Saccharopolyspora erythraea NRRL 2338: one gene and its partners. The protein of the gene in region 1 interacts with the protein of each later gene in a pairwise test. Links are inferred from orthologs where the notes say so. Each region holds a gene or a part of one and is shown on either strand. Other genes may lie near its edges. The genes, in order: dnaE, SACE_RS33725 and SACE_RS01245.

The links.
Region 2: the proteins of dnaE (region 1) and SACE_RS33725 interact in binary tests that used the Escherichia coli proteins (3 or more experiments, as listed by UniProt). The link is inferred for Saccharopolyspora erythraea NRRL 2338 from one-to-one orthologs.
Region 3: the proteins of dnaE (region 1) and SACE_RS01245 interact in binary tests that used the Escherichia coli proteins (3 or more experiments, as listed by UniProt). The link is inferred for Saccharopolyspora erythraea NRRL 2338 from one-to-one orthologs.

Annotation. Positions count from the first base shown.
Region 1 is NC_009142.1:6,522,027-6,532,625, reverse strand. What follows is about bases 2,442-6,536. They hold dnaE (DNA polymerase III subunit alpha), read left to right. Parts: upstream 2,442-2,751; coding sequence 2,752-6,336; downstream 6,337-6,536. Other genes in these bases: SACE_RS27860 (cytochrome P450 family protein), read left to right, coding at 6,488-6,536. Outside these bases: SACE_RS27880 (Re/Si-specific NAD(P)(+) transhydrogenase subunit alpha), read right to left, coding at 1-800; SACE_RS27870 (AsnC family protein), read right to left, coding at 1,288-2,310; more of SACE_RS27860, read left to right, coding at 6,537-7,705; SACE_RS27855 (MFS transporter), read right to left, coding at 7,954-9,480; SACE_RS27850 (SACE_5812 family transcriptional regulator), read left to right, coding at 9,572-10,282; SACE_RS27845 (MerR family transcriptional regulator), read right to left, coding at 10,323-10,599. UniProt on the Escherichia coli protein: DNA polymerase III is a complex, multichain enzyme responsible for most of the replicative synthesis in bacteria. This DNA polymerase also exhibits 3' to 5' exonuclease activity. The alpha chain is the DNA polymerase catalytic subunit.
Region 2 is NC_009142.1:7,806,260-7,815,608, forward strand. The notes cover bases 3,546-6,390. They hold SACE_RS33725 (pyridoxal phosphate-dependent aminotransferase), read left to right. Parts: upstream 3,546-4,305; coding sequence 4,306-5,475; downstream 5,476-6,390. Other genes in these bases: SACE_RS33720 (DUF445 domain-containing protein), read right to left, coding at 3,546-3,833; SACE_RS33730 (CHAT domain-containing protein), read right to left, coding at 5,478-6,390. In the rest of the region: SACE_RS33695 (hypothetical protein), read right to left, coding at 1-403; SACE_RS33700 (helix-turn-helix domain-containing protein), read right to left, coding at 409-855; SACE_RS33705 (VOC family protein), read right to left, coding at 1,311-1,706; SACE_RS33710 (hypothetical protein), read right to left, coding at 1,725-1,949; SACE_RS33715 (CGNR zinc finger domain-containing protein), read left to right, coding at 2,049-2,588; more of SACE_RS33720, read right to left, coding at 2,628-3,545; more of SACE_RS33730, read right to left, coding at 6,391-8,168; SACE_RS33735 (hypothetical protein), read right to left, coding at 8,165-8,638; SACE_RS33740 (RNA polymerase sigma factor), read right to left, coding at 8,958-9,349. UniProt on the Escherichia coli protein: Shows aminotransferase activity with methionine and histidine as substrates, and to a lesser extent also with phenylalanine.
Region 3 is NC_009142.1:281,147-290,742, forward strand. Bases 4,159-7,250 are described here. They hold SACE_RS01245 (DNA polymerase III subunit gamma and tau), read left to right. Parts: upstream 4,159-4,525; coding sequence 4,526-6,976; downstream 6,977-7,250. Also shown: SACE_RS01215 (hypothetical protein), read right to left, coding at 1-100; SACE_RS01220 (helix-turn-helix domain-containing protein), read right to left, coding at 103-348; SACE_RS01225 (GntR family transcriptional regulator), read left to right, coding at 562-933; SACE_RS01230 (hypothetical protein), read right to left, coding at 930-1,130; SACE_RS38955 (NsdA family TPR-like regulatory protein), read left to right, coding at 1,296-2,711; SACE_RS01240 (phosphotransferase family protein), read right to left, coding at 2,671-3,567; SACE_RS01250 (S9 family peptidase), read right to left, coding at 7,265-9,085; SACE_RS01255 (YbaB/EbfC family nucleoid-associated protein), read left to right, coding at 9,237-9,563; recombination mediator RecR, read left to right, coding at 9,571-9,596. UniProt on the Escherichia coli protein: Part of the beta sliding clamp loading complex, which hydrolyzes ATP to load the beta clamp onto primed DNA to form the DNA replication pre-initiation complex.

The DNA of each region.
Region 1 (10,599 bases):
GGCGCCGGTTTGCCGGGCACCAGGGCGGTGGTGACCACGATGTCGAAGCCGGCGATCGCCTCGCCGAGCCTGCGTTCCTGCTCGGCGGCCTCGTCGGCGCCCAGCGCGCGGGCGTAGCCGCCCTCACCGGTGGCGTCGATGCCCAGGTCGAGCCACTTGGCGCCGACCGAGCGCACCTGGTCGGCGACCTCGGGACGCACGTCGTAGCCGGTGGTGCGGGCCCCCAGCCGCTTGGCCGTGGCCAGCGCCTGCAACCCGGCGACGCCGACGCCGAGCACCAGCGCCGTCGCGGGTTTCACGGTGCCCGCGGCCGTGGTCAGCATCGGCAGGAACCGGGTCGACTCGCTGGCCGCGAGCAGGACCGCGCGGTATCCGGCGACGTTGGCCTGCGACGACAGGGCGTCCATCGACTGCGCCCGCGAGATGCGGGGGATGGACTCCATCGCGAACGCGGTGACCCCGGCCGCGCGCAGCCGCTCGGTGGTCTCCGGCTCGGTCAGCGGGGCGAGGAAGCCGATGAGGGTGGTCCCGGCTGCGAGCCTGCCGACCTCCTCGGCGGTCGGCGGGTTGACCTTCACCACGACGTCGGCCGACCACGCGTCGCCGATGCTCGCGCCGGCCTCGGTGAACGCCTCGTCGGGGATCAGGGCCCGCTGCCCGGCGCCCGCTTCGACCACGACGTCCAGCCCCAACGCGCGCAGCCGCTCCACGACCCCGGGGACCAGCGCCACCCGGCGCTCACCCACCAGCGACTCACCCGGCACGCCGACGCTGGGCCTGCTGCTCTGCTGTGCCGTCATCGCACCACATCCCGTGCTCATCGCTGGGAGGAACGATCTGTGTCACCCACCAGATGCCCACAGCGGCGGTCGCCGCGCAAGGGCACACGCCCATTCGGCCCCGTCCCCGCCCAGAAGTGTCCGACGAGATCCACTGCTCCGGCGAGAGCCGATCGTGGGTCATCGGCACGGTTGGTCTGCCGGTGACGGGCACCGCCTGCGTTCGCCCGCCGCGGGGCCGTGCCTGCCACCGCCGGACAAGCCTCGGCCGCCCGCGAGCAGGTGGTGTCGGTGAGCCTGCGCTGCGCCGGTCAGGGCTGCCTGCAACGCTCCATCGCCACCGCCCTGCTCTGCCGCGCCCGCGGAACCCGGCCGACCTGGTGCACCGGCGTGCGCACCCAGCCCTTCGCCGCTCACGCCTGGGTCGAAGCCGAAGGCCGGCTCATCGGCGAACCGCACCCGAAAGGCCACTACACGCCGCTGACCGTCCCGCCGACGGCGGCCGGGGCTACAGGTCGGTGATGTCCCAGGTGAGGGTGCGCTGCTCGTCGCCGGGGCGCGGAGTCCAGCGCACCGCGGACAGCTCGGTGCTGTCGGGCAGCACGTAGACGGTGTGACCGCCGGCGGTCTCGCCGGGCGGTACGCCGATGCGGTGCGGCGGCCGGGACGACAGCGACACCGGCGCCTTCGACACCGTCGAGCCGTCCTCGGCGACCAGCACCAGGTAGAGGTCGGGCAGCGAGGTGAACGGCATCGACCCGCGGTTGGTCAGCTCGGTGTGCACGACGACCGCGCGCTCGCCGTCCTGCAGCTGGTAGCCGGCGGCGGTGAACAGGAAGTCCGCCGGGTCGACGACCTCGACGAGCTGGATGGTGATCCGCTCGCCCTCCAGGCCCTCGACGTCGAGCTTGCTGCCGATCTTGCCGGTGCGCTGCGGCGGCTGCTTGTACTGCGCCGCGCCGCGCTGGTCGCCGCGCGCCCACGACGACGAACCCGGAGGTCCCCAGGTGTTCACCGGGTCCGGCGGCGCGGTCTGGGCGGGCACCTGCGGCCCGGCGGGGCCGCCGCCGGGCGCGAACGCCGGCGGTCCCGCGGGCGGCACGAACTGCTGCGGACCGCTCGGTCCGGTCTGCGTCGGGTGCTGGCCGCTGCCGCCGTAGGTCTGGTACGGCCCGCTGGGCTGGCCGTGCACCGGGTAGGACCCGCTCTGCGGGCCGACGGGGTAGGAGCCGCTGTGCGGCTGCGCCGGGTAGGGCCCGCTCTGCGGCTGCTGCACCTGGTAGGGGCCGCTGCTGGCCTGGGCGGCCTGCTGCGTCCACGCCTGCGCGGCGGCCACCGCCTTGCGGATCGCGTTCGGCTCGCACTCCACGCCGACGACCAGCGGCAGCCCCGTGGTGGACAGCGCCGCCAGGCGCGAGGCGACGTCGCGGACGTCCATCCCGAGCCGGCCGGCGATCTCATGCACCGCTGCGCGGCCCGTCTCGGCGACGACGCTGAGCAGACGAACGTCCACGGGATCAGGGGCAGCCACGTCGTGCCACGCTACCCGCTCCGGCCGATCACCGTGCGGAGGGCACTGACTTTCCCCCGCCGGCGCGAGAGCTGTCCTCGAACTCGCGTTGGTGGCGGTGCCGGTGGCGGAACCTCCGGCGTCCTCTGGCTCCGGGACCTTTTTCTCACGTATCACCCATACGCCGCGAAAATCTGTCCTCGCCACAGGACGCCTGCGGCGGTGCCGGTTGCGAGGGCGAGCCAAGCGGCTACGCCGCTTTCAAGATCAAAAGCAGGCTTTGTGGGCCGGACCCGGTCGGCGTGAGAGGCGCCGGACCCCGGGAGCGGGCCCCGCGCCGGACCGCCGGTGTGACGCACCGGAACGGATCCGCGCAACGCCAGGGGACATCGCCGATCCGGTCGGACGCTGGAGTTAGGCTTGCAACCTCCCGCCGGTACCGTTCGCGAAGGAGGCCCCTCCGTGCCCGTCGACCCCTTCGTCCACCTGCACGTGCACACCGAGTACTCGATGCTCGACGGTGCGGCGAAGGTCGGAGCGCTGTTCGCGGAGGCGCAGCGGCTGGAGATGCCCGCGGTCGGCATGACCGACCACGGCAACATGTTCGGCGCCGACGAGTTCTACCAGCAGGCGAAGAAGACCGGCATCAAGCCGATCATCGGCATCGAGGCCTACCTGGCGCCCGGCAGCCGGTTCCACAAGAAGCCGGTGTTCTGGGGCGAGGCCAAGCAGCGCGGCACCGACGAGTACGGCGAGGGCGGCGACGTCTCCGGTGCAGGTGCCTACACCCACATGACGATGCTGGCCCGCAACGCCACCGGGCTGCGCAACCTGTTCACGCTCTCCAGCCGGGCGAGCATGGAGGGCCAGTACCGCAAGCCGCGGATGGACCGCGAGCTGGTCGCCGAGTACGCCGAGGGCATCATCGCCACCACCGGCTGCCCGTCGGGCGAGGTGCAGACCAGGCTGCGCCTGCGCCAGTTCGACGAGGCGATGCAGGCGGCGTCGGACTACAAGGACATCTTCGGCGCGGAGAACTTCTTCCTGGAGCTGATGGACCACGGGCTGCCGATCGAGCGGTCGGTCCGGGAGGGCCTGCTCAAGATCGCCAAGGAGCTCGGCCTCAAGCCGGTGGCCACCAACGACAGCCACTACGTCACCGCCGACCAGGCCGAGTCGCACGGCGCGCTGCTGTGCGTGCAGTCGGGCAAGACCCTCAACGACGAGAGCCGGTTCAAGTTCGACGGCGACGGCTACTACCTGAAGTCCGCCGCCGAGATGCGGGAGTACTGGGACAAGGAGGTCCCCGGTGCCGCCGACAACACGCTGCTGATCGCCGAGCGCGTGGAGTCCTACGAGGACGTCTGGTCGTTCCAGGACCGGATGCCGCGCGTAACCGACGGCAGCGGCAAGACCGAGCGCCAGCTGCTGGAGGCCGAGGTCGAGCAGTACCTGCCGACCCGGTACCCGGAAGGCGCGACCCAGGAGTGCCTGGACCGGATCAAGGTCGAGCTCGACGTGCTCGACACCAAGGGCTACTGCGCGTACTTCCTGGTCGTCGGCGACCTCACCCGGTGGGCCAAGTCGCAGGGCATCCACGTCGGCCCGGGCCGCGGTTCGGCCGCGGGCTCGCTGCTGGCCTACATCCTGCACATCACTAACCTGGACCCGCTGGAGCACGGCCTGATCTTCGAGCGGTTCCTGAACCCGGAGCGCGACTCCCCGCCCGACATCGACCTCGACTTCGACGACCGCCGCCGCGACGAGGTGCTGCAGTACGCGATCGACAAGTACGGGCGGGACAAGGTCGCCCAGGTCATCACCTTCGGCAAGATCAAGACCAAGGCCGCGATCAAGGACTCCGCGCGGGTCCACCACGGCCAGCCCGGCTTCGCCATCGCCGACAAGATCTCCAAGGCGCTGCCGCCGCCGATCGCGGCCAAGGACATCCCGCTGTCGGGCATCGTCGACCCGCAGCACGAGCGCTACGCCGAGGCCGCCGAGGTCCGCAACCTCATCGAGACCGACCCGTCGGTGTCGCAGATCTTCGACACCGCGCGCGGCCTGGAGGGGCTGATCCGCAACGCGGGCGTGCACGCCTGCGCGGTCATCCTCTCGTCGCAGCCGCTGATGGGCACCGTGCCGCTGTGGGCGCGCGACGACGGCTCGATCATCACCGGGTGGGACTACCCGTCGTGCGAGGCCATCGGCCTGCTGAAGATGGACTTCCTGGGGCTTTCCAACCTCACCATCCTCGGCGACGCGCTGAAGATGGTGAAGGCCAACCACGACCGCGAGATCGACCTGTCCAACCTCGGGCTGGACGACGCGAAGACCTACGAGCTGCTGGCGCGCGGTGAGAGCCTGGGAGTGTTCCAGCTCGAAGGTGGCGGCATGCGGGAGCTGCTCAAGCGCATGCAGCCCACCGAGTTCGCCGACATCGTGGCCTGCAACGCGCTGTACCGGCCGGGTCCGATGGAGGTCAACGCCCACAACGACTACGCCGACCGCAAGAACGGCAAGAAGCCGGTCGAGCCGATCCATCCCGACCTGGACGAGCCGCTCAAGGACATCCTGTCCGAGACCTACGGTCTGATCGTCTACCAAGAGCAGATCATGGCCATCGCGCAGAAGGTCGCCGGCTACAGCCTCGGGCGAGCCGACATCCTGCGCCGCGCGATGGGCAAGAAGAAGAAGGAGGTCCTGGACCAGGAGTTCGAGGGCTTCCAGGCGGGCATGCGGGAGCAGGGCTTCCGCGACGAGGCCATCGACAAGCTGTGGGCGACGGTCCTGCCGTTCGCCGGGTACGCGTTCAACAAGTCCCACGCGGCCGGTTACGCCCTCGTGGCGTACTGGACGGCCTACCTCAAGGCCAACTACCCGGCCGAGTACATGGCCGCACTGCTGACCTCCAACGGCGACAACAAGGACAAGATGGCCGTCTACCTGGCGGAGTGCCGCCGGATGGGCGTGAAGGTGCTGTCGCCGGACGTCAACGACTCGCTCAACGACTTCACCGCCGTCGGCTCCGACATCCGCTTCGGGCTCAGCGCCGTCCGCAACGTCGGCTCCAACGTGGTGGCCTCGATCGCCAAGGTGCGCGAGGACAAGGGCCGCTACAGCTCGTTCACCGACTTCCTGGACAAGTCCGAGACGGTGGCCTGCAACAAGCGGGTGATCGAGTCGCTGATCAAGGCGGGTGCCTTCGACTCCCTGGGCCACACCCGGATGTCGCTGGCCCAGCACCACGAGGCGGCGGTGGACGCGGTCATCGGGCTCAAGCGCCAGCAGGCGCTCGGCCAGTTCGACCTGTTCGGCGGCGGGGACGACGCCGGCGGCGAGGAGTCGTCGTCGCCGCTGGCGCACCTGCAGTTCACGCCGGACGAGTGGCCGCGCAAGCAGATGCTCTCCTACGAGCGGGAGATGCTGGGCCTCTACGTCTCGGCCCACCCTCTGGACGGGGCCGAGCGGCTGCTCGCGCCGTACCAGGACACCGGCATCGCCGAGCTCGTCGGCGGCGAGCGCGAGGCGGGCAAGGACCAGGTCAAGATCGCCGGGATGATCTCGGGGATCCAGCGCCGCATCAACAAGAACGGCCACCCGTGGGCGATCGTGACCCTGGAGGACCTCGACGCCAGCGTGGAGGTGCTGTTCTTCCCGAAGTCCTACGAGATGTTCGCCGACTGCCTGGTCGAGGACACCGCGATCGCGGTGAAGGGCCGCATCAACGAGCGCGAGGGCACCATCAGCATCTTCGCCTCCGACGCGGTGCCGGTGGACATCTCGGCGGCCGAGACCGACCCGGGAACCAGCCCCGCGTTCGTGATCAAGGTGCCGGCGAGCAGGGTGGACCGGTCGCTGGTCGCCGAGCTCAAGCGCACCTTGCAGGCGCACTCGGGCACGGTCCCGGTGCACGTGAAGCTGCAGGGGCCGCGCGGGGTCACCCGCCTCGCGCTGTCCAGCGACTACTTCGTGTCGACCGAGAACGGGCTGCAGGGCGAGCTGAAGGGGCTGCTCGGCGCGGGGTGCTTCGAGACGGTGCTGTGAGCCGGCGCGGGGCCGCGAGTCCGCTTCGCGCCCCGCGTCCGCTTCGCCTCCGCGGAAGCTGAGAGTGCTTTCAGCGACCGCGTGACAACCGTCAGTGATATGGGTTAACTGGAGACCGGCCGCCAAAACGCCGAGCTCGGAAGGTTTGCCCATGACCACCGGTGAAGTGCCCGACTTACTGGCTTTCGACGACGCCTTCGCGCAGGACCGGCACAACCGGTACGCGCGGATGCGCGAGGAGCCGGTGCAGCGCATCCGCACGGTGAACGGCCTCGACGCGTGGCTGATCACCCGCTACGAGGACGTCAAGCAGGCGCTGCTGGACCCCAGGATCGCCAAGGACTTCGGGCGCACCCAGCAGATCATCGAGAAGAGGCTGGCCGACGCCGAGCGCAGGCCGGGGTTCTCGCCCGACCTCGGCCCGCACATGCTCAACACCGACCCGCCGGACCACACCCGGTTGCGCAAGCTGGTGGTCAAGGCGTTCACCGCGCGGCGGGTCGAGGGCCTGCGGCCGCGGATCGAGCAGATCACCGACGACCTGCTCGACCGCCTGGCGGGCCGGTCCGAAGTGGATCTGATCGACGAGTTCGCGTTCCCGCTGCCCATCACGGTGATCTCGGAGCTGATGGGCGTGGAGGACTCGCGGCGCGACGACTTCCGGTCGTGGACCAACGTCCTGGTCGACGGGTCGCAGCCGGAGGCGCAGGCCCAGGCGTCGGTGGCGATGGTCGAGTACCTGACCGAGCTGATCGCCAAGAAGCGCACCGAGCCCGGTGACGACCTGCTGACCGCGCTGCTGGAGGCGGTCGAGGACGGCGACCGCCTCAGCGAGGGCGAGCTGATCGCCATGGTGTTCCTGCTGCTGGTCGCCGGGCACGAGACGACGGTCAACCTGATCGGCAACTGCGTGCTGTCGCTGCTGGGCAACCCCGACCAGCTCGCCGCGCTGCGCAACGACCCGTCGCTGCTGCCCGGCGCGATCGAGGAGACCCTGCGCTACGAGAGCCCGGTGGCGAACGGCACGTTCCGGCACACCGCCGAGGCGGTCCGGTTCGGCGACGTGGTGATCCCCGAGGGAGAGCTCGTCTGGGTCGCGCTCGGGGCGGCGAACCGGGACGGTGAGCGCTTCGAGGACCCCGACCGCTTCGACATCACCCGGGAGACCACCGGGCACGTCGCCTTCGGCCACGGCATCCACTTCTGCGTGGGCGCCGCCCTGGCCCGGCTGGAGGCCCAGATCGCCGTCGGCAGGCTCCTGGAGCGCTTCCCGGACCTGCGGATGGCCGCGTCGCCGGACGACCTGCGGTGGCGGTTCAGCGTCCTGATGCGGGGCCTGGAGAAGCTGCCGGTCCGCCCCGGCGCCTGAGTCAGAGGCTGTCTCTGGACTCACCTTGCTTGGCGGTTGCGGTGGCGGAACCTCAGGCGCTCTCGGACTCCGGGATCCTTTTCACCCATACGCGGCGAAAAGGCTGTCCTCGTCAGAGAGCGCCTGAGAACCCGCGGCGGTGCCGGTTGCGGGGATGGGCCAAGCGGCTGCGCCGCTTCAGAAATCAAAGATGGGCTCTCAAGTCCCTCCGGCTCTGAGGTTCCGCCGAGCCGTCGCGCTGACCGCGGTCAGCGCGACGGCGCTCGCCGTCCCGAGCGCAGGCTGAGCATGGCGACCGCCGCGCCGGCCAGCGCGCAGGCGAGTCCGGCCGTCATCGTCGCGCTCTGAGCCTGGGTGAAGGCGAGCCGGGCGGCGTCGGCCAGCGCGGCGCTGGTGCGCTCGTCGGCGAACGACAGGGTCGCGGCGAGCGACGTGCTCGCGTCGTGCGGCACGCCGGTGGGTAGGAAAGCGCGGTAGGCGGTCGAGAGCAGGCCGCCGAGCACCGCCACGCCGAAGGCGATCCCGAGCTGCTGGTGGGTGTCGTTGAGCGCCGAGCCCATCCCGGCGCGGTCGGCGGGCACGGCGCCCAGCGCGGTGCTGGTGGCCGCCGGTCCGGCGAAGCCGGTCCCGAACCCGCAGAGCAGGAGCCCGAACGCGATGTGCGGCTGGCCGCTGTCCGGCCCGAGCGCGGCCAGCACGCCGAACCCGGCGGCGGTGACGGCGAACCCGGTGACGATGCATGCCCGGTAGCCGATCCGGGCAGGTGCCCGGGCTCCCAGCGCCGAGCCCACCACGCTCCCGGCGGCCAGCGGCAGGGCCGCCATCCCGGCCACCACCGCGCTGTGGCCGCGCACCAGTTGCAGGTACTGGCTGAGGACGAACAGCGTGCTGCCGGTGGCCACCGCGATCAGCGCGATGGCCGAGCTCGCCCCGGCGAACCGGCGGTCCCGGTACAGGCCGAAGTCGACCATCGGCGCGCTCGCGCGTCGCTGGCGCACGCCGAACCAGGCCAGCGACACCACAGCCAGTGCCGTGGCGGCGAGCACCGGGGTCGCGAGCGCGCCGCGCTCCGGCACCGCGATCACCGCCCAGACCAGGGCCACCATCCCGGTGGTGACGAGCACCGTGCTCGGCAGGTCGGGCGCGCCCGCGGCCGGATCACGCGACTCGGGCACCAGCCGGACGACGCCTGCCAGCGCCACCGCCACGAAAGGCAGGTTGACCAGGAAGATCCCAGCCCAGCTCCACAGGTCCACCAGCGCGCCGCCCAGCAGCGGCCCCAGCCCGAGGGCCACCGACCCGACCGCCGTCCACGCGGCGAAGGCCTTCGGGCGTTCGTGCGGCGGGAAGACGCGCACCATGATCGCCAGCGTCGCGGGCATCACCAGCGCCGCACCGACTCCCATGGCCGCGCGCATGCCGATCAGCCACCAGACCGACGGGGCCAGCGCGGCGCCCGCCGAGGTCAGGCCGAAGACGACGAGCCCGGCCACCATGACGCGGCGCCGTCCGCACCGGTCGGAGAGCGCGCCGGCGGCGACCAGCAGGCCGCCGCACACCACGACGTAGGAGTCGAGCACGGCCTGCAGCTCGCCCGTCGAGGCGTCGAAGGTCCGCCCGATCTCCGGGATCGCCACGTTGAGGACCGTGTTGTCGATGACGATCACCAGCAGCGCCGCGCACAGCGCCACCAGGATCAGCCATCGCCGAGGGTGCCCCTGGTCGCCGGTCTGCGGCTGAGGCCGCTGTTCCCGTTCTCGCTGCCTTCCGGTCACTCGCGGCCTCCCGGTCCTCGAACGCTGTTCGATCGTGACCATACACTGTATGAGAAATCGATGCCTGTGCGCTCGCGGGTACGCTCCCGCCATGACCGCGAAGTCGAAGACCTCGACGTCCGAGGGTGCTCCCGGTGCGGTGTGGTTCCGCCCGGAGAAGCAGTCGAGGACGAAGCCGCTGCTGACGCAGGACAAGATCGTCTCCGCGGCCGTGGAGCTGCTCGACCGCGACGGCGTGCGGCAGCTCAGCATGCGCAAGCTGGCCGACCGGCTGCAGGCGCACGCGACGAGCCTGTACTGGCACGTGTCGACCAAGGACGACGTCCTGGACCTCGCCCTCGACGCCGTGTTCGGGGAGGTCCGGCTGCCCGTGGAGTCCGGCCCGTCGTGGCGCGACGACATCATCGCCTTCATGGCCGAACTGCGGCGCGTGCTGCTGGACCACCCGTGGGCGGCGGCCCTGGCGAGCACCCGCCCGCTGGCCGGCCCCAACGCCCTGGCGCGCTCGGAGTTCGTCTACGCCGCGCTGGCGGCGGCAGGCTTCGGCCGCGCCGACGTCCTGGCGGCCGGGGCGGCGGTCTCCAACTACGTCATCGGCTCGGTGTCGGCGGAGTCGGTCTGGCGCCACCAGGACGAGGCGGGCACCCGCTCCGCCCTCGCCGAGCACCTGCGCGCCCGCGAGGCCGACTACCCCGCTCTCGCCGGCAACTTCCCGGCTGACGGCGGCGACTGGCAAGCCCACTTCGACCGCGGCGCGCAGTACCTCGTCGCGGGCATGGCCGCGACCGCCGGGCTGGAGTAGGTCGCGGAGGAAGGCTGGGCGCGGCGGGGTCGGAGTCCACTCAGGACGTCGGTGCGGTCTCGGCTTCCGAGCGCTTTTCCCGCACGGCGTCGAGATATTCGGCGATGGCGTCGCGGTTGCGGGTCATGCAGTCGATGCGCCGGGTCATGCGGTCGAGCTCGCGTTGGAGGGTGGCGAGCATCTCCGGTGTCGCGTCGGAGAAGTGGATGACGCGGGGCTTGTCGAGGCAGGGGAGGATCTGCTTGATGATCCGGGTCGGGAGGCCGGAGTCGAGCAGCCCCCTGATCTGCGCGACGCGGTCCACGTTGTACTCGTCG
Region 2 (9,349 bases), 1.3 Mb from region 1 along the record:
CGACCTCCTCGACCCGGCCCTGCGCGGTCTCAGCCTGCTTGCGCGCCTGCTGGACCTGCGGCTGCAGGCGCTCCAGCGCGCCCTCGCCGCGCTCGGCGAGGTAGTCGTAGAGCTTGACCGCGGACTGGGTGTAGGCGTCGAGCCGCTTGCGCAGCTCGGCCGGGTCGAGCTGCCCGCGCAGCTCGTTGAGGTCGCTCGGCAGGTCGGCGCGCGCGGACTCGGCGCGATCGTTCAGCTCGGTGCGGATCCGGGTCAGGGTGTCCACGACCGCCTGGGCGGCGAGGTCACCGGCGCCGAGCGCGGCCAGCAGCGGCTGACGCGCGTGCTCGACGGCACCGCCGAAGGCCAGGGCGGCCTGCTCCCGCATCTTCTGGACGTCCTCGGACTTGGGCAGTGTGGGCATGGCGATCACTCCTCGGTTTGCGGTTGCGCGGCGTCTGCCGTCGCGGAGGTCGTCCCCTCCGGTGCCCCGTCAGCCGCTGCGGGGCCGCCTTGCTCGCGCCGGAAGGTGCCGTAGATGTCCAGCAGCACCTGCTTCTGCCGCTCGTTGAGGTCGGGGTCGGCGAGGATCGCGTCGACCACCGGACCGCCCTCGCGGCGCTCCAGGATGCCGGCCTGCACGTACAGCGCCTCGGCGGAGATCCGCAGCGCCTTGGCGATCTGCTGGAGGATCTCCGCGCTCGGCTTGCGCAGCCCGCGCTCGACCTGGCTCAGGTAGGGGTTGGACACTCCGGCGCGCTTGGCCAGCTGCCGCAGCGAGATCTGGGCGTTGCCGCGCTGCGTGCGGATGTAGGCGCCGAGATCGCTGACCGCCTGGTTCACGGCCTTGTTGACCGTTTTGTCCACGCGTTCCATCTGCGATCACCTTTCCGGTCGAAATCCACGATAACCAGGCATGCTAGCTACTGCAAGCACACAGCTTGCACCTATCGGGCGTGATTGCTACCACTGGCGGGTGATTTGCCGGCGCAGCGCCTTGCGCCGACCGGAGGAGGCGGGCGAGGGCGGAGCGCACAGGTGGGCTCCTCTGGCATGCCGATGGCCGACCAGCGCGCGAGAAGGCCGCGCATCACCGCTCGGCGGTGGCCTCGCGGGGCCCGGAGACGCGAACCGGGCGCGAGCCGTGCGGCTCGCGCCCGATGCCGAAGCCCTGCCGCCCCGACGCAAAAGCCCTGCTCCCCCGACGCCGAAGCCTGCTGCCCCGATCCCGAAGCCTGCTGTCCCGACGCCAAAGCCCTACTGCCCCGACGCCAAAGCCCTATGGGCGCAGGCGCCCATCGCGCAGGCGCGGATGGCGAAGCCCCGCGCCCCTAGGTGCAGGCGCACATGCAGAACGGGTGACCGGCGGGGTCCGCGTAGACGCGCCAGCTCGCGTCGAGCTGGTCCTCCGGCTGCGGCAGCGGCGTCGCGCCCGCCGCGAGCGCCCGCTCGTGCCCTTCTTCGAGCGTCTGGACCCGGACGTCGAGGTGGGCCATCTGCGGCCGCTCCCGGCCGGGCCAGGTCGGAGGCTGGAAGTGCGGGTCGCGCTGGAACGCCAGCGGAGCCCCGCCCGCCGGGTCGGCCAGCTCGACCCAGTCGTCCTCGGACTCGGCCTCGTCGATCTCCCAGCCGAGCAGCCGCCCGTAGAAGGCGGCGAGCGCGCGCGGGTCGGGGCAGTCGAGCGCGAACGCCGCCAAGCGCAGCGCTGTCGAAGTGGACGCCGTCATGGTTCTCCTCGCTCTCGGTCAGTTGAGGCAGCCGCGGGGCGCGGGTCCCGGATCCACCGCGGCGCCCGGCCGCAGTTCCCGGACCGCCATCGCCCACCAGTTGGCGAAGCGGTCGAGCCAGACAGGACGAAGCCTGCCGCCCTCCCGCAACGCGCGCTCGATGTCGGCCTGAGCCGCGGCCTCCGCGGAGCGGCGCCGGTTCGACTCGTCCCGGAGCGGGAACTCGATCGGGAACGCGTTCATGTCGCCTCACCAAACCTGTGTATTCGATTAGAAGGTTACTAACCTGTGAGACGAGTATGGGGGTTAGCGAACCGAGGTGCAACCTCCTATTGGCCTACGATGGTGTTCGTGAACAGCGATGCTGTCGCGCCCGAGGTGGTCCGGCCGCCCGCTCAGCAGGCCGCCGCCCTCGATGCCGACCGCGACCTCGAACTCGTCCTGAACTTCCTCAACACATGCGACGTCGAAGCCGGAACCGACGTCCTGGACGATCCGGAGCACTGGCGCCGATGGTGCGCCGAGCGGGGGCTCGGTGCGGCGCCGGAGTCGACCGCGGCGCGGGAGATCCGCTACTCGATGCGCGCGGCGATCTCCTGCTCCGCACCGGCGGCGCTCGTCGCGCCGGCCTGGCAGGTGCAGGTCGAGTTCCGGGCGGGAATCCCGGTGCTCACCGGCGCCGACGCACTCGGGGACGTGCTTGTCGCGGCGACGCACCTGGTGCACACCGGCTACTGGGACCGCATCAAGATCTGCCCGGCCGAGAACTGCCTCTGGGCGTTCTACGACCGTTCGAGGAACCGCTCGCGCACGTGGTGCTCGATGCGGGTCTGCGGCAACCGGGAGAAGGCGCGCTCCTGGCGCGAACGCCACTCGGGCTAGCGCCGCAGGCCGCGGCGCGGCCCTCCCGCTCGCTGCGCCTCAGAGGAGCAGTTGCGAGATCGTGTAGATGGCCAGGCCTGCGAGTGCGCCGACGACCGTGCCGTTGATGCGGATGAACTGCAGGTCGCGGCCGACCTGGAGCTCGATCTTGCGCGAGGTCTCCTCGGCGTCCCAGCGCTCGACGGTGTCGGTGATGAGCGTGGTGATCTCGGCCCGGTAGTTCGACACGACGTAGACCGCCGCGCCCTCCAGCCAGCCGTCCACCTTGGCGCGCATCTCGGGCTCCTCGACCAGGCGGCGGCCCATCGAACGCAGGCCTTCCCGCACTCTGACCCGCAGTTCGCTGGAAGGGTCCTCGGCGGCGTCGAGCAGCATCTTCTTGGCCGTGCCCCACGCCGACGAGACCAGGTTCTGCACCTCGGGGTGCTCCAGCACCTGCTGCTTGATCTGCTCGGCCTTGGCCATCGTGCGCGGGTCGTGCTGCAAGTCGTCGGCGAACTCGACCAGGAAGCGGTCGACCGCCTTGCGCATCTGGTGCTCGGGGTCGGTCTTGACCGCCCACGCGAACGACAGCACCTCGGCGTAGATCTTGTCGGCGACCATGGTGTCGAAGAACTTCGGCGACCAGGAGGGCGCGCGCTGGCTCACCACGCGCAGCACCGTCTCGTGGTTGTCGCGCACCCAGTCGTAGGCGCGGTCGCAGACGAGGTCGACGAGCTTGTGGTGCGAGCCGTCGGCGAAGACCTGGCCGAGGATGCGTCCCAGCGGCGGACCCCACGGCTGGGCGAGGACCTTGCGCACGACCGCCTGCTCCAGCACCGCCTGCACGTCCTCGTCGCGCAGGACCTGGACCGCACCGCGCACCGCGGTGGCGAGTTCCGAGGTGACCCGCTCGGCGTGGTCCCGCTCGCTGAGCCATCCGCCGAGCCGCTTGCTGATCTCGGCGCGGCGCAGCTTGTCGCGCACCACGCGCTCGGACAGGAAGTTGCTCCCCACGAAGTCGCCGAGACTGCGCCCGAGGGTGTCCTTGCGGGTCGGGATGATCGCGGTGTGCGGGATCGGCAGTCCCAGCGGACGGCGGAACAGCGCCGTCACCGCGAACCAGTCGGCCAGGGCGCCGACCATGCCCGCTTCAGCCGCCGCCCGGATGTAGCCCGCCCAGGCCGCCCCGCCGTTCTCCTGCCACCGGGCGATCACGTAGATCAGGGTCGCGACCAGCAGGAACGCGCCGGCCACGGCCTTCATCCGCCGCAGGCTCCGGCGCTTCTCCTCATCGGATACCGCAGTACGCTGCACGCTTCGATTGTGGCAGTGTCCAGGACCGAGCCTCGCGACACCGCCCGTAACGGACATTCCGGACGCCGGATCCGACACGGCCACGGCCGACCGCAAGCAGCAGCCTCGCGGAGACCTCGCGGACTCGTTGCGGCACGGCCACAGGCGACCGACGCAGCTCCCGGGAAGGCTCAACCCTTGGACACTGGTGTGCTGGGCGGACGCCGAGCGGCGCCCGGAGCCAGGCTGAGCGACTGCGGGCGGAGCGGTGCGCCTGTGCCCGTCGCGGGCACAGCAGCGCGGCGGCGCCCGTCGCCACGAAGGCGCCCCGACGACTGCCACATCCATTCCCAGGGACGGGTCCGCCGAGGCCGGTCAGCGGTGCGAAGCCGCACGTTCGGCATCTGCTGATCGCGGGCGGTTTCGACTACGCTGCGGCAACGTGCGTACTCCTGCTCTCACCTCCCGCCTCCGACCGTTCACTTCCACGATCTTCGCGGAGATCACCGAGCTCGCGAGGCGGACCGGGGCGGTCAACCTCGGTCAGGGCTTCCCCGACACCGACGGACCCGAGGGCATGCTCAGAGTCGCGCAACAGGCGATCGCCGACGGCGTGAACCAGTACCCGCCGGGCGCGGGCGCGCCCGAGCTGCGCGGGGCGATCGCCGCGCACCGCCGCAGTCGCTACGACATCGAGCACGACCCCGAGGGCGAGATCCTGGTGACCGTCGGGGCCACCGAGGCGATGTCGGCCGCGATGCTCGCGCTGGTAGAGCCCGGCGACGAGGTCGTGCTGATCGAGCCCTACTACGACGCCTACCCCGTCGCCGTCGCGATGGCCGGCGGCGTGCGCCGGACCGTGCCGCTCACCCAGGGGCCGGACCACCGCTTCGTGCTCGACGTCGACGCGCTGCGCGCGGCGGTCGGGCCGCAGACCCGCGCGCTGGTGCTGAACTCTCCGCACAACCCCACCGGCACGGTTTTCACCGACGACGAGCTGGCGGCGATCGCCGACGTCTGCCGCGAGCACGACGTCATCGCCATCACCGACGAGGTCTACGAGCACCTGCTGTTCGACGGGCGCAAGCACAAGCCGCTGGCGACCCTGCCGGGCATGACCGAACGCACCCTGTCGATCTCCAGCGTCGGCAAGAGCTTCAGCGCGACCGGGTGGAAGATCGGGTGGGTCTGCGGACCGCGGGAGCTGGTCGCGGCGGTGCGCGCCGCCAAGCAGTTCATCACCTTCGTCGGCGGTGCGCCGTTCCAGCCGGCCGTCGCGCACGCGCTCCAGCACGAGCTCGACTGGGCCGAACAGCTGCGGCTGGACCTCCAGCGCAAGCGCGACCTGCTCTCGAGCGGTCTGGCCGAAGCGGGCTTCGACGTGCTCGCCAGCGAGGGCACCTACTTCATCTGCGCCGACGTTCGCCCGCTGGGCTTCAGCGACGGGGCGCAGCTGTGCCGCGAGCTGCCCGAGCGGATCGGGGTCGCCGCGATTCCGGTGCAGGTGTTCTGCGACCACCCCGACGCGACCAGGCACCTGGTTCGCTTCGCGTTCTGCAAGCGCGACGAGGTCCTGGACGAGGCCGTCGAACGGCTCCACAAGCTGCGCTGACATCAGCGTCCTCCGTATCCGAGGCACACGAACCCGGATTCGCCGTGTGCTGCCTGCGCCTGGGCCAGCGCCGTCGCCGGCGGCACCCCGCGCCGCAGCGCGGAGTGCAACGCGACCATGACCTCGGCCGTGCGTTCGTCCGGCACCGGGATCACGCTCGCGATCACCGTCGCCGTGCCGCGGCCGAGCAGTGCGGCAGCCAGCCCGCTGAGCTGGTCGCATGGGCTGATCGCCGACTGGCCGACCTCGCACGCCGAGAGCACCACGGTCGTCGGGCCGCGGTGCAGGCGGTCCAGGTCGTAGCCGTAGAGCGGACCGTCGGCGAGGTCGAGGCAGGAGAGCAGCGGTTGGTCGCTGCGGAAACGGCCGTGCGCGGCGACGTGCACGGTGCCCGCTCCGTCCACTGTGTCCAGAACGCGTTCGGCCGTCGCGTCCGCTCCCGTGAGCAGTTCCCCACCTGCCGCAGCATGCAGGTCGGTGACCTCGCGCTCGGCATGCTCCAGGCCGGGCCCCGCCACCCAGACCTGCCGGGTCGCGGGAGTCGTCTCGGCGATGTCGGCCGCTCCGCGCAACCAGCACCGCAGCGAAGGGGCGACGGTCACACCGCGTCCATGCAGCGGCGGTAGCGCCGCCCACGGAAGCGCGTGCAGGCTTCCGGTGGGCACGACCACGAGCGGGCGCCCCCGTTGCAGTTCGTCGGCGACCGGCCCCAGCACCCGCTCGGCGATGATCTCGGCGGACCCGCGCACCCAGCCGTCGAACATCGCGCGGACCGTGCTGTCGGGCTTTTCCGCCTGCCTGGACAGGAAGTTGCGCAACCTCTCCACCTCGGCCACCACAGCGGACTCGTCTGCCAGCGCGTGCAGCCGCACCACGCCATCCACAATGGACACCGCGCGCAGTCGACCGTCAACGGTGAAGAAGTTGAGCAGCACCGCATCGCCGAGTTCGCCGACGACGTCGCCGAGTTCCCAGCGGCCCCACGCACCTTCGGTGGCACCGTTGACGAGCATCGCGCGACGGCGCACCCGGCCTTCCAGCTCCTCGACCCGCCGCAGCGCGCCACCGTTCCTCGAACCACGTGTGTCAGCCACCGCCGCGCGCAGCTCGACCAGCGACCGGCGCAGTTCCGGGTCGGCGGGTGGTTGCAGCGCCCGGCGCTGCAACGCGCTGGCGCGTGCGCATTCTGTCCAGCGCAACACCAGCTCCGGATCGCCGACGCGCAACGCCGCGGTCACCGCCGTGTCCGCGAGGTCGGCTGCCAGTCCGAAGGTGTGCACCCGCAGCTCGAACGCCGCCATGGGAGCCGCGTAGTTCTCGACCGCCCGCAACCCGCTCCGGCACGCGGCGAAAAGCCCCGGCAGGTCGCCTACCTGCTCGGCCAGCAGCGCCCGGGCGTGCCAACCGACCGCGAGCTGCGACGCACCCGCCCGCGGGTCATCGCTCGAGGCCGCCGCGAGGGCCAGCAGCTTGCGCGACAGTGCGGGCATGCCGGCCCCGCCCGCCACGCGACCCGCGACCAGCCACAGCTCCGCGGCCGCCGCGGACCAGCCGAAACCGGCGCACACCACGCCCGCCCGTCGCGCCGCGACCAGGGCATACCGCGAGCGGTGCCCGTTGCGGAGCTTCGCCTGCCACTCGGTGGCCGCCGCGAGCGCCACCCAGGCGGGACGCCGCTGTGCGCGGAACAACCGCCGGGCCTCACCGGCGGCTTCGACAGCGGCCCGCGCGTCGCCGTCCCGGAGGGCGCACCCGGCGAGGGCGAGCCTGGTCTCGGCCAGCCGCACAGCCCGTCCGCGGGCGGCCAGCCGGTCCGCCGCCCGCTCCATCTCGGTGCGCGCCTCAGCGGTGAGCCCGGCCGCGGCGAGCGCCTCGGCGCGGTCGACCAGCGCCTCCGGGTTCGACTCGGTGTCGAGGCCCATCGACAACGCCGCCGAGTACAGCCTCAGCGCCCTGGGCAGGTCGCCGGCCCGGAACGCCACGCAGCCGCGGTTGTGCCTGCAACCGGCGGCCCGTCCGGGCTGATCCGCCGAGGCGAAGATCCGCTCGGCGCGAGCCAGGTCGGTTTCGGCTTCTTCCAGGCCGTTCGAGTACATCCACGCGAGCCCGCGTCCGAGCAGCGCGTTGGCGACCCACCGCAGGTCCTCCTTCGACCGACGCTCGTGCGAGTGTTCGGGCTTCTCATGCGCGGAGTCCTCGTTCCCGGAGACCTGGTGCGCGTCCAACTGCGCCAGCGCCTCGGTGAGCTGGGTGATCGCCTCGGGGAACCGGTCGTTCTGGCAGTACAGCAGCCCGCGCAGGCACACCGCGCGCCGTCGGTCCCGCCCGCGCAGCCGTGGTTCGGCGGCGACGAGGTGCTCCCAGCAGGCGTCGGTCATCCCCCGGTCGAACTCGATCCAGGCGAGGGTCAGCCGGAACTGGGCCTCGCGCTGCTCCAGCCCACCGCGCCGCGCCGCCGTCAGCCCCAGCCGCGCGTGCTTGCGCGCGTCCCGCAGCCTGCCCCGCTCGACCTCCGCGATGGCGGCGACGTGCCTGGCCAGCACCCGGAACTCGACGTCGCGAACCGGATCCGACAGCCAGCGCTCGGCGTGGCGGAGGGCCTCCTGCGGAGCTGTGCTCGCACGCGCCCGCCACCGCAGCGCGGTCTCGATCCTCGTCTCGCCGTCCGCACGGACGGCAGTCCCGGCGCTCAACAGACCAGCCAATCCGCGACGGCGGCAGCGGACCGCTCCTGCCGGAACACCACGCTCAGCGGTCCCCGGGGCACGTCGTCCACCGCGAACCCACCGCGTTCGTCGAGCGCACCGACGCTCTCGCCGGTGGCGTGCCGGAGCACGACGTCACCGGCGGGGGCGCTGTGCCCGGGACGGCCGAGCACCAGCCCCACCGCGCGGAACAAGCCTTCCGCGACCGGGATCAGGTCCATCTCGAGCATCCGCCCGGGCATCGCGAACGTGAGCACCCTGGTCTCGCCCATGCCCGCGCGCCGGGTCCTCGCCGGAGCGTCCGCCGAGTCGCCGATCAACCGCAGCGCCGAGCCGCCGCCCGACCACTTCCGCGACGCCGCCGCATAGGCGGCCTCGACGAGCCGCCGCGGCGCCGGATCGCAGGCCTCGAACAGGTCGCGCAGGACCCGCAGTTCGGCCGGAGGTCGCACCCTCATCGCACAGCCCTGCCTTCCACGGACGTACCGGCTCGCCGGTGGAGAACGGAGTGGACGGACAGTCCGGACCGATCAGCCGGCTCTCCCGCGTGCCGATCGCGTTGCGCGGCACCGGGCAGCGGTTCTCGCGCGGAGATCGCGCATGAGACCGGGGCCGGCCGAACCGGGCGGTCAACATCGTCCGGCGCAGGGTGGACGCGCTGCCGGACAAGTGGTCGAGCACGGCCTCGGGTCCCGCGAGCAAGACCACCAACGCCAGAACGCGACACCGTGCCGAGGACGTAGGCTCCGGCGCCGCCACAGCTCTCCAGCAGGAACATCACGCCGCCTCCTCCGCTCCGCCGAGCGAGGTCATCCGCTGCCGGAGCAGCGCCAGGCACCTGCTGCGCTTGGGCCCGATGGTTCCGCGCGCCATGCCGAGCGCCTCGCTCACCTGCGCGTAGCTGGTCTCCGGTGCGACCGCCAGCACGCGCAACAACTGCTGGCAGCGCTGCGAGAGCTGGCCGAACGCCTGCCACAACCGTGCGGCGGTGATCGAGCGCAGAGCCTTGCTCTCGGGTCCGTCGTCGTGGTCCGGGACGTCGAACAGCGACGGGTCCACACCCGTCGGCGCCTCGCGCTGACGGGCCCGGGCGAGCCGGGCGGACTCGCGGCGCGCAGTGGTCACCAACCACCCCGAGAGGGCGTCAGGACTTCGCAGCCGCTCGAGGT
Region 3 (9,596 bases), 6.2 Mb from region 1 along the record:
GCATCACGATCGGGGTGTCGTTGTCCTCGCGGTGGGTGGGGATGAACGTGGCGTGGTGGTCGCCGACCATGCCCTGTGCGCGCTCGGTGTGCAGTCGCATCGTCACGCCACCTCCCCCGCGGTCTCGTCACGGTCGTCGGCGGCGGCCGACTCGGTGCCGGTCACGAACGCCTCGTAGGCGGCCTGCGAGCACTTCTCGGCGTAGACCGACAACGCCCACCCCGGAATGCGGATGGTGCCCTTGCCCGTCCCCAACTTCATCGCGTCCAGCTCACCGGACTCGATCGCCCGGTAGATCGTGTTCACCGAGACGTCGAACATCTCGGCTACTGCCTTCACCCGGTACATCCGGCTACCCTCGAACTGCATCGTTTCTCCAACGGTTTCGATGTGCGCCCCGGTCGGTGTTGCCGCACTGACCGGGGCTTTTTCGTGTCCGGCTGGGGCGTCTGGGACTCCTGCAACAACCGGTATGAGAGGAACAGTAGACATGTGTGTCAGGTCTGTCAACAGAACTGCTTGACTAGGTACGTTGCTAGACCTGTCTGTACCCTGCCTGACATGGGCAAACTCGACACGAAAAGTTCCCAGCCCCCGTACCTTCAGATCGCCGAAGACCTGACGGACTCGATCCGAAACGGCGCCCTTCGACCTGGGGACCAGCTTCCGACCTACAGCGCACTCGCTACCGAATACGGCGTAGCGGTCGGGACCGTGCGGAGCGCCCTCGAGGTGCTGCGCGACCGTTCGGTGATCGTGACGAGGCATGGCACCGGATCGTTCGTTCACGAGGATCTTGACCCCGCGAGCCTCCCGCCCGTAGTTGACCGCCAGGTCGCAGTACAGGCCGGTGATCTGACTGAAGTCCTGCGGCTTCTGCGCGAGATCAGTGACCGGCTTACGGCGCTGGAAAACCGGCTGTCGGACGGCTAGTTGCCGACCTGCCGGAAGAACGTCACCAGCCCGTCGATCACGAAGCCGAGCCAGCTGGCCGCCGTCTGCACCCAGCCGGCGGCCTCGCTCGGGTACTTCACCACCACGACCACCAGCGCGACGGCAACGGCCCATCCGGCCAGCTTCCGCAGAACCCCGCCGCCGTTCTGCACCATCGGGAGCGCGTTCTTGCCCATTGCATCCTCCTGCGTTGAGTCCGTGAACCGTCAGCGCTAGTCCGATTTGGACTGTGCTGTTCCTGTGGTTGCTCACGCCTCAATGGAACCGCCAGGAAATGCAGGACAACAGGGCACACAAGGGGGCACACTTGCACACTCGGTGGACACACGAGGAGCACAGGGATGGCATACAACGAGCAGTTAGCTGCCCTGATGCGCGAGGCCGGGTTCCTCAAGGAAGACGGCAGCGTCGGGCTGAAGGTCTTCGCGCGGGCCGCTGGCCGTCATGCGGGCAAGACCTTCACACACACCTACGTTCAGCGCTGGCTGAGCGGCATGGTTCCGCGCGACCCGCAGGTACGAAAAGCCGTTGCACAGGCCCTCAGTGAGCGTCTTGGTCGTCGTGTCGGCCTTGAAGAGGTCGGTTTCGCCTCGGGCGAGACGATGCCCGCTGATCTCGGCCTTTCGTACCCGACCAAGGCATTGGACGGAATCGCGGCGGTCACCAGTCTGTGGCGCGCTGATCTGGACCAGGCGTCGGCTCTGCTCGTTGCGCCGGCCAACGTCGCGGCTTGGAACGAAGCGTCGCTCTCTTGGCTGGTCGCAGCACGTCACGACATGGTCAATGGCACCGGAAAGCGTCGGGTTACTACGGCGGACATCACTGGCCTCCGCAGCATGACCGACATGTTCGATCGGCTCGACGGGCAGCACGGAGGAGGCCATGCCCGGCGAGCGCTGATCGAATTCCTGGGGACTGACCTCGGCGGCCTGCTCCGCGGTTCGTACGACGACAAGGTCGGGCGGGAGCTGTACAAGGCCGCAGCTCAAGCAACGCTGCTCGGTGCCTGGATGTCCTACGATGCTGGGCTGCATGGCTTGGCGCAGCGCTACTTCATCCAGGCGCTCCGCTTGGCGGACGAGTCAGGGGATCGGCTCCTTGGCGCGAGCATCCTCGACGCCATGAGCCACCAGGCGACCTTCCTGGGTAACTACCGCGAGGCAGCGAACCTTGCTCGTGCGGCGCGGATGGGAACCGCGAGCTCGGGATCAGCCAGCGCTGCCGCGCACTTCTACTCGATGGAGGCTCGCGCCCTGGCTCGGCTTGGAGAGGCGGCTGACTGCGATAGGGCAATGGCTGCCGCGGTCCGCGAGTTCGAGCGGCGTAAGCCTGACGACGATCCCGCAGACTGGTTCGGATACTTCAACGAAGCTGAGCTAGCGGCCGAACTCGGCCACTGCAACCGTGATCTCGGTCGAGCGGTTGACGCTACGACGTACGCTACCCAATCACTTGGGCCAGTGGAGAGCGGATATGTGCGTAGTGATTTCTTCGTGACGATGGTTCTCGCCGACGCATACCTCGATCAAGGAGAAGCGGAAAAGGCTTGCGAAGTAGCGTTGGGTGCGCTCGAAATCGGTGAACAGCTCAAGTCCGCCCGATGTGAGGCATACGTCGGCGAGTTCCGACAGCGTCTTTCAGGTGTTGGTAGCAGTGCGGTCGTCAAGGACTTCGTCGATCAGGTTTCAGGTACTCGACTCTGGACGCCAGAAGACGCTAGAAGGGCGCCCAGTCGTGACGCGACCCTCCTGACCTGAGCGACTCCACCCGCTTGCGGACCTCGGCGGCAGCCTGCATATCCGTCCCCGCCTTACCGCACAGCCAAAGCGTCATTGCGACTTCGCGGTAGTCGGCGAGAACCCGATATCCGGGCCACGTCATGATGTCGTAGCCATAGACCTTAACGAAGGTTCGATACTCGTCTTCGGTGTGCCAACCGAAGCGCTCATAGAACAGCGCGGTTTGAACTAGATCCCACTCGCGCGGTCCCGTCGCGAAGCTATCGAGATCGATGAGTATCGGCTGGCCCGCGCGATCGAGGATGACGTTCCCTACGTTCGCGTCTCCGTGGATCACGCCGGGGGTAAGGTCGAATTCGAGACGCTCGTACTGGTCTCGAATCGACAAGATTCGGTTTTCCAGGAATTGTGCATCCGCGCGGTCGAGGTTGGCCAGGTCCCCGATCTGCGCATCCAGCTTCGCGAGCGGCCGTATCTCCGGCAGGTGCAACGACGACGGCGCGTCGAGCGAATGGAGTCGCCGGATCAGCTCAGCGACCTGGTCGAGCGGTGCGTACTCCTCCCGCTCCGAGGCCGACTCCCAGAAGGTCGTCACCAACCCGCGGGACCTCACTGGCTGGTCGACGTCGAGCGCGCGCGTCGCTGGGTAGCCTTCGCCGCTCAGCCATCGAGCTACCTGAACCTGCATCCGTGCGTTCTCGATCGACTCGCCGTTGCGCGCGATCCGTACGATCACGGGCTCTGAGAGCCGGTAGACCGCGTTCGAACCGATGCGGATCAGCTCCGCTCCGGCAGCGTCCAGTCCTACGGCGGCGCATGCGGCGTTCAGGGCGTTCTGCGCGGTTTCCCTAGTCAATGCCACGGTTGGCGTCATCCCTTCACTAGCTCCTCGAACGTACATCTCTGCAAGGCGTCGCCCCTCGGGCGATCGCTGGAATATGGGGGTCCGCTCGGGTGCCGGCGTGAGGCATCTAGGCGCTAGATGGCTGGCCAGGACGCGTGTGAGGTTCTAGCGCCCCCTCTAGACCTAGAGGGGGCCCGTCTAGGTCTAGAGGGTCGTCACGTCGACTGTCCCCGGAACCCGGTCCGGGCTGGAACAGGGGGGGGCTCAGGTCGTCGAGCACGGCTCGGCGGATGCTGGTTGAGGCTAGGGAACCGGGGGGTGTCGTTGGCGGAGAATGGATCTCAGGAGGCGCTGAGAGCGCCGTAGAGCGCTCAACGGGCGCCCCCGTGTGGTTTGGGCTGGGCGAGTGCCCGTAGGGCACCGGGCACGGGCGGCCGACGGGGTCTCAGTTGGGGTCTCAGTTCGCCCCCGTGCGAACCACCCCCACTGTTCCAGCCATTGCGCTGACCAGCGATGACGTACCGGTTCGGACGGCTCCGAACCGGTACCACCGGAATTGGAAATCGTGTTGGGTTAACAGCCCTCACGGGTTCGAATCCCGTATCCTCCGCCAAACCGGAGCCCCGGAGCGCATCGCGCCCGGGGCTCCGTCGCGTTCAGGGGCGGGTTCTGCGTTCGGGGTCGCGGTCCGCGGCGCTCGCGTGCCGTGAGGGCGGCTGACGGTGTTTTGGCTGCTGCGGCGCAGGTTCCCGGCTGCTGGAGCGCTTCGCCGGACCGGGCGGCGGGGCCTTCGTGAAGCCGTGGGGGCGGCGGGTTACACTTAACGCGGACCTCGTGCGGCGTCCATCCTGTGAACTCCCCCAGGGCCGGAAGGCAGCAAGGGTAAGCGGGCTCTGGCGGGTGCACGGGGTCCCCTTACTTTCCTGGGCCGGGTCACCGGGCTCGTCCCTCGACAGCACTGTCGGCACCACCGCGTAGGGTCTCGACCGTGGCGCTCGCCCTTTACCGCAAGTACCGGCCGGCGACCTTCGCTGAGGTCGTCGGGCAGGAACACGTCACCGAACCGCTGCGGACCGCGCTCGCGTCCGGGCGCATCAACCACGCATACCTGTTCTCCGGCCCGCGCGGCTGCGGCAAGACCTCCAGCGCACGCATCCTCGCCCGCTCGCTGAACTGCGCGCAGGGCCCGACCGCCGACCCGTGCGGCGAGTGCGACTCGTGCGTGGCGCTCGCGCCGGAGGGCGGCGGCAGCGTCGACGTCGTCGAGCTGGACGCGGCCAGCCACGGTGGTGTGGACGACACCCGCGAGCTGCGCGACCGCGCGTTCTTCGCGCCGGCCCAGTCGCGGTACCGGATCTTCATCATCGACGAGGCCCACATGGTCACCACGCAGGGCTTCAACGCCCTGCTGAAGATCGTCGAGGAACCGCCGGAGCACCTGATCTTCGTCTTCGCCACGACGGAGCCGGACAAGGTGCTCACCACCATCAGGTCCCGGACGCACCACTACCCGTTCCGGCTGATGCCGCCCGGCGTCATGCGCGAGCTGCTGGAACGGATCTGCGACCAGGAGAGCGTGCGCGTCGAGCCCGCCGTGTACCCGCTGGTGCTGCGCGCGGGCGGAGGCTCCGCGCGCGACACCCTCAGCGTCCTGGACCAGCTGCTGGCCGGCGCGGGCGAGGAGGGCGTCACCTACGAGCGCGCCGTCGCGCTGCTCGGGGTCACCGACGTCGCGCTGATCGACGACATGGTCGACGCGATGGCCGCCGCCGACGGCGCGGCGGTCTACGGCACCGTGGACCGGCTGGTGGAGGCCGGGCACGACCCGCGCCGCTTCGCCTCCGACCTGCTCGACCGGTTGCGCGACCTGGTGCTGCTGAACGCGGTCCCCGACGCCGACCAGCGCGGGCTCATCCAGGCGTCGGGCGACGAGCTGACCAAGATGCAGCAGCAGGCCGAGCAGCTCGGAGCGGCGACCCTGTCGCGCTTCGCCGAGATCGTGCACACCGGCCTGGCCGACATGCGCGGTGCCACCGCGCCCCGGCTGCTGCTCGAGCTGCTCTGCGCCCGGATGATGCTGCCGACGGTGTCGGACTCCGAGGTCGCGCTGCTGCAACGGCTCGAGCGGGTCGAGCGCCGGATGACCATAGCGCCGGAGGGCGGCGCGGCCGAAGCGCCCGCCGGCCAGCCCGCGGACCAGGACGCCGGGGGACGACCGCGGCGGGTCTTCCAGCGTCCGCACGAGCGTGCGGCGCAGGCAGCGGAGCAGCCGACCCAGGCCGGCCAGGGCGCTCAGGACGGCCAGGCCGGTCAGGGGTCTCAGGCCGGTCAGGACTCCCGAGCTGGTCAGGACTCCCGGGTTGGTCAGGGTGAACAGCCTTCCCAGGCCGGCAGGCAGGCGGCTTCGGACGCGCAGCCAGGGTCTCCGGGCGGGCAGCCCGGCCCTTCGGCCGCACAGCCCGGCCCTTCGGCCGCGGCCGGGCAGCAGTCTCCCGCCGGGCAACCGACGCCGGAGGCGTCGGCCCGGCCCGCCGGCGCGGAAGCTCCGGCTCCGGCGCAGCCGGAGCGCCCCGCGGCGGCGGAGCCGCCGGGGCGGCCCGCGCAGCGGGCGCCGCAGGCGCGCCCCGGCGCGCCGGACGCGGCGGCGCGGGATGCCGCTGCGCAGCAGCGGCCCGCGGCGGAGCAGCAGGCCGCGCAGGCCGGGGCGAGCGCGGGAGCGCACGCGGGGCGGGACACCGCCGACGTGCGGAGGCTGTGGACCGAGGTGCTGCGGGCGGTCGCCGAGCGCAACCGGCCGACGCAGGCGCTGCTGCTCAACGCCACCGTGCAGGACATCCAGAGCGGCACGCTGGTGCTGTCGATGCCGACGTCGGGCCTGGTCAAGCAGTTCGCGCAGCAGCGGAGGCTGGACTTCGTCAAGGACGCGCTGCGCGCGGTCCTCGGCGGCGAGTGGGAGATCCGCTGCGTCGAGGCCGGGGCAGCGCCGCCGGCCGCGCCGAGCCGGCCCGCCCAGCCGCCCCGCCAGGCCCCGCAGCGCCCGGCCGAGGAAGCCCCGCAGCGCAAGCCGTCGGCGGACTGGTCGGCGAACAAGCCGAACCCCCAGCAGGGGCAGGGCGGCAAGCCGGAGAACTCGCAGGCGCAGCGCAACGCGTCGCAGGGCAGGCAGGCCGGCAACGGTCGCCGGGCGCCGGCCGACGACATCCCGCCGCCGCCCGAGCCGCCGGACGAGGAGCCCCCGCCGGAGGACTACGTCCCGCCGTCGCGGCCCGCCCGCCAGGCCCCGCCGCCTCCTCCGCCGGTCGATGAGGAGGAGGACGAGGAGGCCATGATGGCCGACTCGACCCCGGCCGACGAGGTGATGGCCTCGCGGCCCGATCCGGAGGAAGCCGCCGTCGAGCTGTTCGCCAGCGAGCTCGGCGCCCGCCGCATCGACGACTGAGCCAAGGCCGAACGACGGCTCGGGTCGGGCCTGTTGACGGTTGGGGCTGGCCTATCGATGGCTGGGGACCGGCCCATCGACAGTTGGGCCCGGACTATCGATCGGCCGGGGCCGGGCCCGTTGCGAGCGGTCCAGGCCGGTCACCGAGGTCATCGACGACCAGTGCGTGGAGCGCGACCGCCTGACGGCGCTGATCGACGACCTCGTCGAGTCCCGCCGCGGCCTGGACGAGCTGATCGACCAGACACGCGCCGACGCCGCAACCGCCTGACCGGCGGGCGCGGGCGGCTACCGGCGGAGGTGGCGCAGCAGGAAGGCGAGCGCGCGCGGGTAGGCGTCGAGGCGGTTGACCCGCTTGGCAAGGCCGTGGCCCTCGTCGGCGTAGACCAGCAGCTCGCACTCGATTCCCTTCGCCCGCACGGCCTGCGCGAGCTGCTCGGCCTCCGACAGCGGGACCCGGGGGTCGTTGGCGCCGTGCAGCACGAACAGCGGCGCCGAGATCGCGTCCGCTCGGGTCAGGGGCGATGCCTCCCGCAGGAAGTCGGCGTCGTCGCGCAGCGACCCGTACTCGCGCTCGCGGTGCGCCCGCCGGTAGGCGGCGGTGTTCTCCAGGAACGTCAGCAGCGACGAGATCCCGACGATGTCCACGCCCGCCGCCCACCGCTCTGGCTGGAAAGCCAGTCCGGCCAGAACCATGTAGCCGCCGTAGGAGCCGCCCCAGAGCGCCGCCCGGGACGGGTCGAGCCCGAGCGAGGGCAGCCAGTCGTGCAGGGCAGCGAGGTCGTCCACAGCGGACAGCCGCCTGCGCACGTCGTCGGCGGAGTACCAGCGCTTTCCGTAGCCGGTGGAGCCGCGCACGTTGGGCACCAGCACGGTGTGGCCCTGGTCGACCAGCGCTTGCACGATCGGGTTGAACGCCTGCACGGACTGGGCTTCCGGCCCGCCGTGGACGAACAGGACCGACGAGCCCGCGACGTCCGGCGGCGGGTTCTCCGGCGCGTAGACGAAGCAGGGCACCTGCTCGCCGTCCGGCGTCGGCACTCGGTGGGCGGTCGGCGGCACCGGACGCGCGGAACCGAGCTGGGCGGCCGAGTCGGTCAGGGCGCGGACCTCGCCGCCGGAGTCCAGCAGCAGCGCGTCTCCGGGGGTCGCGGTGGAGCTGTACGACAGCGCCGCGAAGCGGGAGTTCGGCGACCAGACCGGCGCCGGCAGCGGGTAGGTGCACCAGCCGTCGCCGGGTAACCGGACGTCCCGGCGCACGGCACCGGTGGCCGCATCGTGCAGCGCGAGCCGGGCTGCGCCCTCGACGTTGGCCTGCACCAGCAGCGTCGAGCCGTCCGGGGCGAGCCAGCCGGTGAGGTCGTGCTCGTCGGAGGTCACCAGCCAGCGCCGCTCGCCGGTCCGCGGGTCGATGCGGGCCACGCCGGTCCGGTCGCGGTCGAGGTTGGTGGTGACGACGAGCGCGGAGGCGTCGGGCAGCCAGCGGACCCCGGTGTGCCGGGCGTGCGCGTCCGCGTCGGTGAGCTCGGTGACCTCCTCGTCGGCGGTGACCGGCATGGTGTCGACGAGGATGATCTGGTCCGACAGCGGCTTCTCGGCGGGCACGGTCACCGCGAGGTAGCGGCCGTCCGGTGAGGACGCCGCCTCCAGCACCATCCCGCCGCGGTCGTAGACCACCTCTTCCGCGCCGGAGGTGGCGCTGCGTACCACGACGTCGAAGTCCACGCCGTTGCGGCGGTTGGTCGCGTAGACGACCCGGCCGGGCAGCACGTCGAGCAGCCGGTGCACGTAGCGGGAGTCGTGGACCAGCGGCCGCAGGTCGCGCATGGTCGCGGGCCCGGTCCGGGGCACGTCCAGGGTGAGGAGGGAGAGCTGGCTGCGCTCGTCGCCGTCGGTGTCGTGCTGCACGACCACCGCGCGCTCGCCCGGCAGGTAGCGGCCGCTGACCGCCCCGGGCAGCGCGGTGAGGGCGCTGACCTCGCCGCCGGCGATCTCGGCGAGCTGCACCGAGCCCGACTCGTCGGACCCGGCCAGCACCCGGCCGCTGTCGTCGACGTCGAAGGCCCGCCGGCTTGTGCACCCGAGCAACCGCACGATGTCCAGCCTCATGCCGCCACCATTTCACGGCCGGCGCGGCGGTCCCAGCGGCCGTGCGGGCCTTCCACGCCCCGCTCCCGGGCGGCGCGGACACGTCTAGGCTGGGTGGGGTACACAGCGGTGACTAGGAGGACCAGCGGTGCAACCAGGTGGCCAGCCGAACATGCAGCAGATCATGGAACAGGCGCAGAAGATGCAGCAGCAGCTGATGACCGCGCAGCAGGAGCTCGCCGAGGCCGAGGTCAGCGGCAGCGCGGGCGGTGGCCTGGTGACCGCGGTGGTCAGCGGTTCCGGTGAGCTCAAGTCGGTCGCGATCGACCCGAAGGCGGTCGACCCCGACGACACCGACACCCTCTCCGACCTGGTGGTGGCGGCGGTGCGCGACGCCAACCGGGCCGCCCAGGAGCTGCAGCAGGAGAAGATGGGCCCGGTGACCGGCGCGCTCGGCGGCGGGCAGGGGCTGGGCGGGCTCGGCCTGCCGGGACTGTGAGCGGCACGTGTACGAGGGTCCCGTCCAGGACTT